Regions from separate parts of the Bradyrhizobium sp. UBA2491 genome, predicted to be linked through region 3. Evidence: riboswitches for the same ligand, from Rfam matches in the RefSeq annotation. Region 3 holds a riboswitch; each other region holds the start of a gene.
The links. A riboswitch is a leader RNA that binds a small molecule or an ion and turns the genes downstream of it on or off. The one in region 3 is predicted to bind S-adenosylmethionine.
Positions count from the first base shown of each region.

Region 1: it holds a riboswitch for S-adenosylmethionine, as region 3 does, so the genes downstream of both, metX (homoserine O-acetyltransferase MetX) here and B2W55_RS13420 (homoserine O-succinyltransferase) in region 3, are expected to answer to the same signal.
Region 2: it holds a riboswitch for S-adenosylmethionine, as region 3 does, so the genes downstream of both, B2W55_RS02290 (O-succinylhomoserine sulfhydrylase) here and B2W55_RS13420 (homoserine O-succinyltransferase) in region 3, are expected to answer to the same signal.

Region 1 covers NZ_DDOP01000034.1:23,252-27,673, forward strand. Annotated here, with positions in the region: gene B2W55_RS09660 (prephenate/arogenate dehydrogenase family protein) at 1-615, opposite strand, end outside; gene hisC (histidinol-phosphate transaminase) at 620-1,717, opposite strand; gene B2W55_RS09670 (chorismate mutase) at 1,754-2,602, opposite strand; SAM riboswitch at 2,777-2,856, shown strand; gene metX (homoserine O-acetyltransferase MetX) at 2,939-4,147, shown strand; gene metW (methionine biosynthesis protein MetW) at 4,144-4,422, shown strand, end outside.
Region 2 covers NZ_DDOP01000006.1:182,210-186,631, reverse strand. Annotated here, with positions in the region: gene B2W55_RS02295 (2'-deoxycytidine 5'-triphosphate deaminase) at 77-1,183, opposite strand; SAM riboswitch at 1,317-1,396, shown strand; gene B2W55_RS02290 (O-succinylhomoserine sulfhydrylase) at 1,473-2,681, shown strand; gene B2W55_RS02285 (SDR family NAD(P)-dependent oxidoreductase) at 2,831-3,604, opposite strand; gene pimD (pimeloyl-CoA dehydrogenase small subunit) at 3,738-4,422, opposite strand, start outside.
Region 3 covers NZ_DDOP01000042.1:10,625-15,046, forward strand. Annotated here, with positions in the region: gene B2W55_RS13415 (LLM class flavin-dependent oxidoreductase) at 1-472, opposite strand, end outside; gene B2W55_RS13420 (homoserine O-succinyltransferase) at 609-1,532, opposite strand; SAM-I-IV-variant riboswitch at 1,572-1,679, opposite strand; gene B2W55_RS13425 (NADH:flavin oxidoreductase/NADH oxidase) at 1,810-2,922, opposite strand; gene B2W55_RS13430 (esterase-like activity of phytase family protein) at 3,051-4,145, opposite strand; gene cobT (cobaltochelatase subunit CobT) at 4,149-4,422, opposite strand, start outside.

The sequences.
Region 1 (4,422 bases), on a different contig from region 3:
GGCGGTGCCGACGATGGTGTAGGCGATCAGATGCGGCAGATGGCTGGTGATCGCGAGCACGAGGTCATGATGATCCGGCGTCATGATCTCGACCTTGGCGCCGAGCGCGGCCCAGAACGTGCGCAGCCGGTCGGTCGCGGCCGGATCGGTGCCTTCGGGCGGGGTCAGGATGCACCAGCGGTTGATGAACAGCTCGGCGAAGCCGGAATCGGGTCCCGAATGTTCGGTACCGGCCACCGGATGCGCGGGGACGAAGTGCACGCCCTGCGGCAGGTGCGGACCCATGTCCCTGACCACGGCGCCCTTCACCGAGCCGACGTCGGAGACGATGGCGCCGGGCTTCAGATGCGCGGCAATCTCGGCCGCGACCGGACCGCAGGCGCCGACCGGGATGCAGAGGATGACGAGGTCGGCGTCCCTGACGGCCTCGACATTGGTCGCGACGACGCGGTCGACGATGCCGAGCTCGGCGACGCGCGCGCGGGTCTTCTCCGAGCGCGCGGTGGTGACGATCTCGCCGACCAGGCCTTGCGCGCGGGCGCCACGCGCGATCGAGCCGCCGATCAGGCCGAAGCCGATCAGCGCGATGCGGTTGAAGAGCGGAGCCGTGGTCACGATGTCACTTTCCGGCCAGGAAGTCGCGCAGCCCCTCGACCACGAGGCGGTTGGCTTCCTCGGTGCCAATGGTCATGCGCAGCGCATGCGGCAGCTTGTAATTGTTGAGCGCGCGCAGCACGAGGCCGCGCCGCGTCAGGTACGCGTCGGCTTCGGCGGCGGTCTTGCCCTGGTCGGTCGGGAAGTGGATCAGCACGAAATTGGCGACGCTCGGCGTCACCTTGAGTCCGAGTTTGCCGATCTCCTCGGTCAGCCAGTTGCGCCACTGCTCGGTGTGGGTGCGCGACATCTGCACATGCGCGGCGTCCTCGATCGCCGCCACCGCCGCCAGCATCGCCGGGGTCGTGACGTTGAACGGGCCGCGGATCCGGTTGCAGGCATCGACGATATGCGCCGGGCCGAACATCCAGCCGATCCGCAGTGCGGCAAGGCCGTGGATCTTGGAGAAGGTGTGCGTCACCACCGTGTTGTCGGTGGTCGCGACCAGCTCGATGCCGAGCTCGTAGTCGTTGCGCGAGACGTAGTCGGCGTAAGCCGCGTCGAGCACCAGCAGCACATGCGAGGGCAGCGCCGCGCGCAGCCGCTTGACCTCGTCGAACGGGATATAGGTGCCGGTCGGATTGTTCGGGTTGGCGAGCCAGACCAGTTTCGTGCGCGGCGTCACCGCCTTGAGGATGGCGTCGACGTCGGCGGTGAAATTGCTCTCGGCCGCGATCACGTTCCTGGCGCCGTTCGCCATGGTGGCGATCGGGTAGACCAGGAAGCCGTGGGTGGTCGAGATCGCCTCGTCGCCGGGCGCGAGATAGGTGTGGGCCAAGAGATTGAGGATCTCGTCGGAGCCGGCGCCGCAGATGATGCGGTCGGGATCGAGGCCGTAGGCACGGCCGATCGCCTCGCGCAGCACCCGCGAGGTGCCCTCCGGATAGTCCTCGAGATGGTCAGCCGCGGCCTTGTAGGCGGCGATCGCCTTCGGCGACGGGCCGAACGGCGTCTCGTTGGCGGACAGCTTGAACACCTTGCGGCCCGGTTCCGGCACCGGGCTCTTGCCGGGCGTGTAGGGCGCAATATCGAGAATGCCGGGATTCGGCACGGGGCGGGACATCATCTACTCCGGATATACGGACGGCTGGTCCTGAGTTCAGGTCCTGGCCGATCCGTTAGAGGGCACCGTATAGCGCGTTGCGTGGCTGCCGACGAGGGCCGATGAGCGCACCGAGGCGCCGGCCTTGATCAGGGCGAGCTTGATGGCCTCGAAACCGTGCCCGGTGACCGAGACCAGCAGCGCGGCGCCGTCGAAGGCGGTGTCGGGGACCGCGACGATCTCGGCCAGCGGCGCCAGCGCGCGGGCGACGTCGGCATTCCAGCCGGAGACGCGCACACTCCAGGTCTGCACCTCGGTCACCATGGCATCGTCGGCGACCCGCGAGATCACGAACACCGGCAGCGCGGCGGGATGGTCGGCGCGCTCGAGGAACGGCACCCGCGCGATGATCTTCGGAGCGCCGTCGGCCTCCAGCGCATTCCACCACGGCGAGCGGCTTGCGACCGCGGAGACCAGCGCGAGGTCGCCCTTCGACTTCGCCGCCGCCTCGACCGCGGCCTGCGCGCTGAAATGCGAGACGTAGGGGACCACGAAGCCGAAGTGAAACCGCGCCGAGTCGCGCATCGCCGACTCGCCGATGGACACGTCGGCATGCACCGAGAACGGCGCCTGCACATAGGTGAAGGTCGAGATGATGACGCGCCAGATGCTCTCGATGGTGTCGAGCGGCAGGATGCCGCGATGACGCTGCACCAGCTCGCGCATCATGCTGGCCTCGCGCGCCGGACGGAACGCCGAGCCCACCTCCTGGGTCTTCTTGACCTGGATCAGGCGGTCGATGATGTCGCCGCGCGCCATCAGCAGGCGATGCACCTGCTCGTCGATCGCATCGATCTCCTTGCGCAGCTCCTGCAACGTGGGCGGCGACGGGGGTGGGTTGGACATGCTCTCGAACCTTGTCGTCAGGGCGACCCGATGCCGCCGCGGACAGGGTCCCTGATTAGGAAAGACGGCCAGCGAAAGCAAAGAGAAACGTCGCAGCCGTGCGTTGCGCAATCGGTTAACCAATCGGCCGGCGACGGGGCTGGCTTGACGGCGGGGGACCCCGGGACTAGGTTCCGGCTACTCCGTGGTCATTTGAGCCGGCCGGCTTGCAGCCACGTTAAACAACTCGCTAAACAGGCCGGGGACAGTCAGCTCCCGGCCGAACCTTTGTTCAGGCCGGTTTTTTGTGGCCTGAGGTCCGCTGAAGCCCTCGCGCGCGGGGGCAGGGTCGCCTAGATGAGCAACGTGCGTCCGATACCGAGCCAGCAAACCCAGAGCGATGATCGCGCCCATGAGGCCGATCACCCGTCGTCATTGGTGGCGAAGTTCGGCACGGACCAGCCGCTCAAGCTCGATTGCGGCGTCGATCTCGCGCCGTTCCAGATCGCCTACCAGACCTATGGCGAGCTCAATGCCGACAGGTCCAACGCGATCCTGATCTGCCATGCGCTGACCGGCGACCAGCACGTCAACAACATTCACCCCGTCACCGGCAAGCCGGGCTGGTGGGACACCATGGTCGGTGCGGGCAAGCCGCTCGATCCCGACAAATACTTCATCATCTGCTCCAACGTGATCGGCGGCTGCATGGGCTCGACCGGGCCTGCGTCGCTCAATCCGGCGACCGGCAAGGTGTGGGGGCTCGATTTCCCGATCATCACCATCCCCGACATGGTGCGCGCGCAGGCGATGCTGATCGATCGGCTCGGCATCACGACGCTGTTCTGCGTGGTCGGCGGCTCGATGGGCGGCATGCAGGCCCTGCAATGGACCGCGGCCTATCCGGAGCGCGTGTTCGCGACGCTCGCGATCGCCTGCTCGACCCGCCACTCGGCGCAGAACATCGCGTTCCACGAGCTCGGACGCCAGGCCGTGATGGCCGATCCGGACTGGCGCGGCGGCCGCTATGTCGACGAGGACACCCATCCGCATCGCGGTCTCGCGGTGGCGCGGATGGCCGCGCACATCACCTATCTGTCGGACGCGGCGCTGCATCGGAAATTCGGACGGCGGATGCAGGATCGCGAGCTGCCGACCTTCTCGTTCGACGCGGACTTCCAGGTCGAGAGCTATCTGCGTTACCAGGGCTCGTCCTTTGTCGAGCGCTTCGACGCCAATTCCTATCTCTATCTGACGCGCGCGATGGATTATTTCGACATCGCGGCCGACCACAACGGCGTGCTGGCGAAAGCGTTTGCCGGCATCAAGACGCGGTTCTGCGTGGTGTCGTTCACCAGCGACTGGCTGTTTCCGACCTCGGAATCGCGTGCGCTGGTGCATGCGCTGAACGCGTCGAGCGCGCGGGTGTCATTCGCCGAGATCGAGACCGATCGAGGCCACGACGCCTTCCTGCTCGATGTGCCCGAATTCCTGGAGATCTCCCGCGCCTTCCTGCTGGCCGCAGGCAAGGCGCACGGATTGAACGAGGGCGGCGCCCGGTCATGAGCCTGCAGCAGACATTGCCGTTGCCCGGCGTCGCGCCGGAGCGGACCGGCGGCGGCTCTCGCAGGGACCATCTGCTGGTCGCCGAGATGGTGCGGCCGGGATCGCGCGTGCTCGATGTCGGCTGCGGCGATGGCGAACTGCTGCAACTGCTGGAGAGCCGCGGCATCGACGGCCGCGGCATCGAGCTGTCGCGCGAAGGCGTCAACGGCTGCGTCGCCAAGGGGCTCGCGGTGGTGCAGGGCGATGCCGACACCGACCTCGTCAATTATCCCGAT
Region 2 (4,422 bases), on a different contig from region 3:
CCGTCATCCTGAGGTGCGAGCCTTGCGGCGCAATTGCGCCGCTGGGCTCGCACCTCAGGATGACGGGGAGAGATCGCTACACGCGAAAATGCTTGGAGAGCTTCAGACCCTGCGCCTGGTAGTTCGAGCCGATGCGCTGGCCGTAGAGCGCATCGGGGCGCTCCAGCATGCGTTCATAGACCAGGCGGCCGACGATCTGGCCATGCTCGAGGATGAACGGCACCTCGCGCGAGCGCACTTCGAGCACGGCGCGCGCGCCCTTGCCGCCGGCGCCGGCATAGCCGAAGCCGGGATCGAAGAAGCCGGCATAGTGGACGCGGAATTCGCCGACCAAGGGATCGAACGGCACCATCTCGGCGGCGTAGTCCGGCGGCACCTGCACGGCCTCTTTCGAAGCCAGGATGTAGAACTCGCCGGGATCGAGGATCAGGCTGCCGTCGGACCGGGCCTTGATCGGCTCCCAGAAATCATCAACGGCATAGCCGCCGCGGCGATCGACATCGACCACGCCGGTGTGACGCTTGGCGCGATAGCCGACGAAGCCACCCGAGCTCTCGCCGGACAGATCGACCGACAGCGCGACGCCATGGGTGAGATCGGCATCGTCGATATCGACCAGCCGCTCGGCGGCATGCAGCGCATCGAGCTCGTCGGCGGACAGCGTCGCCTCGCCGATCCGGAAGCGGACCTGGCTGAGCCGCGAGCCCTCACGCAGCAGGACGGGAAACGTCTTTGGTGAGATCTCGGCATAGAGCGGGCCGTGATAGCCGGCGCCGATCATGTCGAAGCGGCGGGTGCCGTCGGCGATCACGCGGGTGAAGACGTCGAGCCGGCCGGTCGAGCTCTTCGGGTTGGCCGCAGCGACGATCTCCCGGGGCAACGCCAGGCTCTCCAGCAGCGGGACGATGTAGACGCAATTGGTCTCCAGCACCGCGCCGTCGGACAGGTCGATCTCGTGCAGCTTCAACTGGTCGATCCGCTCGGCGACGGTGGCGTCCGGTCCCGGCAGGAAGCTGGCGCGGACGCGATAGGCGATGTCGCCGAGCCGCAGATCGAGGCTCGCCGGCTGGATCTGGCTCTCGACAAAATCATAGGCGGGCAGGATGAGGCCAGCCTCCGCCATCTCCGCGATCATGCGGTCGGGCAGGATTCCGTTGGATTCATCTTCCAGCGTGAACGACACGATGCGGTCCCTCGGCGATCCCTTGAGATGGCCCAAAATCAACCTCTGAGCGGCCATCAAGCCCCAAAATATAGGCTTTTACGGGTTATCCGATGACCGTCTTGACGGAAAGGGCGCGAGGGAATATCAGCAGCACTTATCCCGTGGTGATTTGAGCCGGCCGGCTTGCAGCCACGTTAAATAAGTCGCTAAACAGGCCGGGGACAGTGTGATCCCGGTCTGTGGAGGTTACTCCAGGCCGGTTTTTTTGTGGCCGTTTTCGCTAGGAAATGGCCACTTCGGAGGTCACATGTCTGAATCCAAGTCTTCTGAATCCAAGGATACCGCCCGCTTCCGTCCCGAAACCCGCCTGGTCCATGGCGGCACGTTGCGCTCGCAATTCGGGGAGACGTCGGAAGGGCTGTTTCTCACCCAGGGCTATGTCTACGACAGCGCCGAGCAATGCGAGGCGCGCTTCAAGGGCCAGGATCCCGGCTTCATCTATTCGCGCTATTCCAACCCGACCATTGCGATGTTCGAACGCCGCATGATCGAGCTCGAGGGCGCGGAGGCCGCGCGCTCGACCGCGACCGGGATGGCCGCGGTGACCACCGCGATCCTCGCCCCGCTGAAGGCCGGCGATCACGTGGTGGCGTCGAAGGCGCTGTTCGGCTCCTGCCTCTATGTCGTGCAGGATTTGCTGCCGCGCTACGGCATCGAGACGACGCTGGTCGACGGGCTCGACCTCGACCAGTGGCAGCGCGCGTTGCGGCCGAACACCAAGACCTTCTTCCTGGAGAGCCCGACCAACCCGACGCTCGACGTGCTCGATATCGGCGCGATCGCCAGGATCGCGCATAGTGGCGGCGCCCGGCTGATCGTCGACAACGTGTTCGCGACCCCGATCTGGCAGAGCCCGCTGTCGCTCGGCGCCGACGTCGTGGTCTATTCGGCGACCAAGCATATCGACGGCCAGGGCCGCTGCCTCGGCGGCATCATCCTGTCGTCGGAGGCCTTCATCGCCGAGCACATCCACAATTTCATGCGCCAGACCGGCCCGTCGCTGTCGCCGTTCAACGCCTGGGTGCTGCTGAAGGGGCTGGAGACGCTCGGCGTCCGCGTCCGCGCCCAGACCGAGAACGCGGCGAAGATCGCCGAGGCGCTGGCGAGCCATCCGAAGGTCACCCGGCTGGTCTACCCCGGCCGCGCCGATCATCCGCAGGCCGCGACGGTGAAGAAGCAGATGGGCGCCGGCTCGACGCTGGTCGGCTTCGAGGTCAAGGACGGCAAGGCTGGCGCCTTCCGCTGCCTCAACGCGCTGAAGATCTCGCGCATCTCGAACAATCTCGGCGACGCCAAGAGCCTGGTCACGCACCCCGCCACCACGACGCATCAGCGCCTGGCGCCGGAGGCCCGTGCCGAACTCGGCATCAGCGAGGGCTTCATCCGCTTCTCGGCCGGGCTGGAGCATCCCGACGATCTGATCGAGGATTTCCAGCGCGCGCTGGAGCAGGTCTGAGGCTGATGCGAAAGACTTGTCGTGGCCGGGCTTGTCCCGGCCATCCACGTCTTGCTCGCAGCAACCGCCAAAGACGTGGATGCCCGGCACAAGGCCGGGCATGACGAAATTGTGGGCGATCGAGCGCTATTCCGTCAAGCGAGCGAACTTTACGTCGCCGCCGTCGTGACGCCGCCGTCGACCACGATGGTCTGGCCGGTCATGAAGGTGGAGGCATCGGAGGCGAGATAAGCCACCGCACCCGCGATCTCGTCGGGCTCGCCGATGCGGCGGAGCGGCGTCGACGCGGTGCGGCGCTTCAGATTGTCCGGATCCTCCCACAGCGCGCGGGCGAAATCGGTCTTCACCAGGCCCGGCGCGACGCAATTGACCCGCACGCCCTTCGGGCCCCATTCGCCGGCGAGGCTGCGGCACAGCGCGAAGTCGGCTGCCTTGGAGATGCCGTAGGCGCCGATCACGGTCGAGCCGCGCAAGCCGCCGATCGAGGAGATGATGACGACCGAGCCCTTGCCGCGCTCGGCCATTTGCGGGATCGCCAGCGCGGAGAGCCAGATGTTGCTCTTGACGTTGGAGCCCATGATCTTGTCGAAGGCCTCGTCCGTGATGTCGAGCAGCGGGCCGTAATACGGATTCACCGCGGCGTTGCAGACCAGGATGTCGATCTTGCCGTAATGCTTGATCGTGCCGGAGACCAGCGCCTCGACCTCGTTGCGGCGCGCGATGTTGCAGGGAATGACGAGCGCGTCGCCGCCGGCCTTCTTGATGCCGTCGGCGACCTCCTGGCAGGCATCCGCCTTGCGCGACGAGACCACAACCTTGGCGCCGAGCTTGGCCAGCAACTCGGCCGAGGAGCGGCCGATGCCACGGCTCGAGCCGGTGATGACGGCGACCTGCCCGGTGAGATCGAACGGGGTGTTTTTCATTGTTGTTGCCTCCCCGGCTCCGTCATTCCGGGGCTCGCGAAGCGAGAACCCGGAATCCATTGGGCCGCATCATTGGTGGTGAAATGGATTCCGGGCTCGCCGCTTTGCGACGCCCCGGAATGACAGTTGAGACTTACGCCAGCAACCCGCCGCCCTCGCTGACGCGACGGAGGTGGTAGTCGGTATCACCGAGCGTGTTCTCGATCATGGTCAGCCGCTTGAAGTAGTGGCCGATCTTGGCTTCCATGGTCATGCCGATGCCGCCATGCAGCTGGATCGACTGCTGGCCGACGAACTTCAGCGACTTGCCGATCTGCACCTTGGCGGCCGCGACCGCCGACGCACGCTCCTTGGCATCGCTGAAATCCGACGCCATGGTCGCGAACATCGACATGCTGCGGGCCTGCTCCAGCGCCACGAACATGTCGGCGGCGCGGTGTTGCAGGCTCTGGAACGAGCCGATCGCGACGCCGAACTGCTTGCGGGTCTTGATGTACTCGACGGTGTCCTTCAGCGACTGATCCATCGCGCCGACCGCTTCCGCGCACAGCGCAATGCGGGCTTCATCGGCGACGCGCTCGATCAGGGGCAGGCCGTTCTCGGGATCGCCGATCGCAGCGTCCGCACCGACCTCGACATTGGTGAAGGTGATGTCGGCCGCATGCAGGCCGTCCTGGGTCGGATAGCCCTTCTTGGTGACGCCCTTGGCATCGGCCGGGACCAGGAACACGCCGATGCCGCTCTTGTCGCGCTGGCCGCCCTTGGTGCGCGCGGTCACGATCAGCGTGTCGGCGTTCTCGCCGTTGAGCACGACGAAC
Region 3 (4,422 bases):
TGGTGACCGTCCAGAACTTGCCCTTGTGCGTCCAGGGTCCCGGCTCGGTCCACATCTTCAGGATGATCTCGAGCGCCTCGCGGGTCATGTCGCGGTTTTGCCCGGACATGCCGTCGACATTGAACATCGCCCAGTCGCTCGGCAGGCCTGATGCCGCAACGCCAAAATTCAGGCGGCCGTTCGAGATGTGGTCGAGCATCGCGACGCGGTTGGCGAGTTCGGCGGGATGGTGATACGGCAGCAGGAAGCCGCCGGGGCCGATGCGCAGATTCTTGGTCTGCAACAGCGCCTGCGCCACCAAGAGATCGGGCGACGGGTGCGGCTCCCAGGGCGCGGTGTGGTGCTCGCCGATCCAGGCTTCCTGATAGCCGAGTTCATCGAGCCAGCGCAGCACTTGCAGGTCCCAGTCGTGGCCCTCTTTCAATCCGCACTCCGGCGGATGCGACGGCATCGCGAAGTATCCGAGTTCCATGGGTTTCCTCTCTCGCATTGTTGATGCGTGTCTTGCGCACGCGCTCCGAGAGTACCTGCCCAGGCCGCGGCAGGACAATGGCTTTGTCGCTCCATGATCCGCAGCGAGCGACGACGACTCCGTGATCGGTAACGCGCTAGGACATCACCGGCGAGGCGCGGCCGATCGTGGCGGAATCGAACGGCGCGGTTTGGTAGATTTCGTTGATCCAGTTGCCGAACAGAAGGTGGGCGTGACTGCGCCAGACGTTCTCTGAGCGTCGCGAGGGATCATCGCCCGGGAAATAATTGGCAGGCAGCTGAGCGTTGCCGTCGCGCGCATACTCATCCGCGAGCGTGCCGGTCTCGTACTCGAAATGATTGAAGATATGCAACGAACGGCGCCGCGGATCGCTCACGAGGCAAGGACCAGCCTCCTCGCTGGCGGCGAGGACATGCAGGCCGCGGCTTTGCGAAATGTCGGAGGTCCTGACCTCCGTCCAACGCGAGACCGGGACGTCGAATCTGTCCGAAAATCCTCTCATGTACGGCGACGCCGGGGCCAGGTTGCGATGTTGGAAAATTCCGAAGGCCTTGCGGGCAAGCTCGTGCTTCGGCACCGCATGGAAGTGATGGAGGGCCGCCTGAGCGGCCCAGCAGATGGTCAAGCAGCTGTGGACGTGGGTTTGCGTCCACTCGAAGATCATCCGCAACTCGGGCCAGTAGCGGACCTCTTCGAACGGCAGGCGCTCGACCGGAGCGCCTGTGATGATGAAGCCGTCGAAGCGCTCGGTGCTGACGTCGCTCCATGGCCGATAGAACGCCGCCAGATGGTCGGCCGACGTGTGACGCGCCACATGATCGGAGATCCGTACCAGCGTCAGTTCGATCTGGAGCGGGGTTGCGCCCAGCAGACGAGCGATCTGCGTTTCGGTGCTGATCTTGTTCGGCATGAGATTGAGCAGCCCGATCCGCAACGGGCGGATGTCCTGCCGTATCGCGTCGGCCTCGCGCATGACCGCGACGCCTTCTGCTTCCAGCGTTTCACGGGCGGGGAGATCGTCGGGGATCTTGATCGGCATGACGCGGCATTCCTTTGCCTGAGGAACGACGCTGGTGGCTCGGGTCCGCTTGGTTGCCGGCTCGGCCACATCCTCCCGGGAGGGAGTGCCACCTTGCCCGGATTGGCAGGTTGGCGTTGGGCGTCGCCCCAACTCTTGATGCGAGTGGAACGCTAGCACGCGGGTATGCCGCGATGCAATTATTCCGCCTCCAAACCGATGCGAGGAGCGATGCCGGCATCGCTCCTCGCATCGACGAAAGCCTCATGGCGAAGCGGGCTTCGCGACCGATGCAGCCTTACCGCGCACCGAAGGTGATCTTGCCGAACAGCGCCTTCTGCGTCGACGGCTGCGAGCGCCAGTATTGCGGCGGTGCCGAGACCTCGCCGCCAAGTTCGGCGGCGGCGTGCCAGCCCCAGCGCGGGTCGTAGAGCATGCCGCGGGCGAGCGCCACCATGTCGGCCTTGCCTGACGCGACGATCTCCTCGGCCTGCTTGGCTTCGGTGATCAGGCCGACCGCCATCGTGGTGACGCCGGTCGCCTCCTTCACCGCCTGCGCCGCCGGCACCTGGTAGCCCGGCCCGAGCTGGATCTTCTGCAACGGCGAGACGCCGCCCGACGAGACGTCCATCCAGTCGACGCCGCGCTTCTTCAGCTCCCTGGTGAATTCGACGGTCTGCGCGACGTCCCAGCCGCCCTCGACCCAGTCGGTCGCCGAGACCCGGACGCCGACCGGCTTGCGGTCCGGAAATGCAGCACGCACGGCGTCGAACACTTCCAGCGGAAAGCGCATCCGGTTCTCGAGCGAGCCGCCATACTGGTCGGTGCGCTTGTTGGCGAGAGGCGACAGGAACTGATGCAGCAGATAGCCGTGCGCGCCGTGCAGTTCGAGCGCATCGATGCCGAGCCGGTCGGCGCGCTTCGCGGCAGCGACGAATGCTTCGCGGATGCGCTTCAGGCCGGCATCATCGAGCGCCACCGGCGCGGCCTCGCCGTCCTTATGCGGGACCGCAGACGGTCCCACCGTCTGCCAGCCACCTTCGGCGATCGGAATCAACTGCCCGCCCTCCCAGGGACGCTGGCTCGAGGCCTTGCGGCCGGCATGAGCGAGCTGCATCGCGACCGCGGCCTTCGAATGCTTGCGCACCGAGGCCAGGATCGGCTTCAGCGCCGCCTCGTTGGCATCGCTGTAAAGGCCGAGGCAGCCCGGCGTGATCCGCCCGATATCCTCGACATGGGTGGCCTCGATGCAGAACATCGCAGCTCCCGACAGCGCCAGCATGTTGATGTGGGTGAAGTGCCAGTCATTGGCCGAACCGTCGTCGGCCGAATACTGGCACATCGGCGAAACCATGATGCGATTGGAGAGCTTGAGGCCGCGCAGTTCGATCGGAGAGAACAGGGTGCTCATGCGGGGATATCCGGGATCGGGGGAAAGGCGCCGTTAACATAGGGGCCGCCCGGTCGATCACCAACAGGCAGGAGCCGCGGAGAGGCCGGGACGCAGAGCAGCAATGCTCTGACGCCGTTGCCCGCGGATCATTCCACCAGCGTGAATTGCAGCAGCAGATTACGCTGGATCAGGGAGAAATTGTCATCGGAGATCATGGTCAGCACGGTCTCTCCCTCGTCGGTGACATGGGCATCGATGCCTTCCATATTGTCGATCTCGTTGCCGAGATCGGCGTTGAAGATCGCCGGCCCATCGACCAGGGCAGCTGGCACGATGTCCGACAGCGCGAGGCGGCGGATGCGGATGCCGACGCCGCCGATCCAGGAGAATTTCCGCTCCAGGATCAAGAGATCGCCAGAGCGTAGAAGCACCGCGTCGCTGATGTCGAAATTGTCGGTGCGGCGAACGCTGAACTGACCCGGCGTCTTGCCGCCGACCAGGAAGGCGATCAGGTTGCCGCTGGCATCGAGGCCCCGCTCGGACAGTGCGATCAGCGTGCCGGCAAGCGGTTGAACGTTGGCCATCGTCTTGGGAACGAAGACCAGCGCCTCCAGCCCCTTGTTGTTGGGAAGCTTGCGCGCCGCCGCCGGCAGCGGCACCACCTCGCCGCGCGAGCGGGTGAAGCCTTTGGAGAAATCGTAGCGCAGCACCTGGTTGACCCGCTCGAGCCCGACATAGGCGATCGAGCCGTCGAGCGCGAGCGATTCCGAATCGAACCAGCCCCTGTTGACTGTGATCGGCCTGCCATCTGCGCCGAGCAGCGGTGCAGCCTCGACGTCACCCAGCCCGACCATCTCCCGGCCGCGATAGACGATGCGGCCGGTGAGCCAGCTACCGCGATCGCTGACCGCGATGAAGCGCTCACCCCTGGGATCGAGGCGCAACGCCGAGTAGCCGCCGAAACCTGCGAACGACGAGGTCAGGATCAGGCCGCTGCGAAATTCCAGCGCACCGAACCGCACCCGCGAACGATCGCGGATATCGAATGAGGCCAGCGGCCGGGCCTTGACCTCGATCGAAACGGGTTCGTTGACGCGGGACGCACTCGGACCGGCGGCTGGTCTCGGCGGCAATGGAGGCTGCGTCGCGTTTTGCGCCTGCGCGAGACGCGGCAATGCCGCGACCGACAGCCCCGCCGCCATATCTCTCAGGAAATGGCGGCGGCTAGAATGTGAGCGCATGTCTCACGAGTGGAGGCGGCGCCGGGTGCCCGGGGCGGGCGCAGAGCCGTGGGTCTCGCTGAACAGCTCGGCGAGCTTTTCGGTGATGGCACCGCCAAGCTCTTCGGCGTCCACGATGGTGACGGCACGGCGATAATAGCGCGTCACGTCGTGGCCGATGCCGATCGCGATCAGTTCGACCGGCGAGCGGGTCTCGATCTCCTCGATGATGTGACGCAGATGCCGCTCGAGATAATTGCCGGGATTGACCGACAACGTGGAATCGTCCACCGGCGCA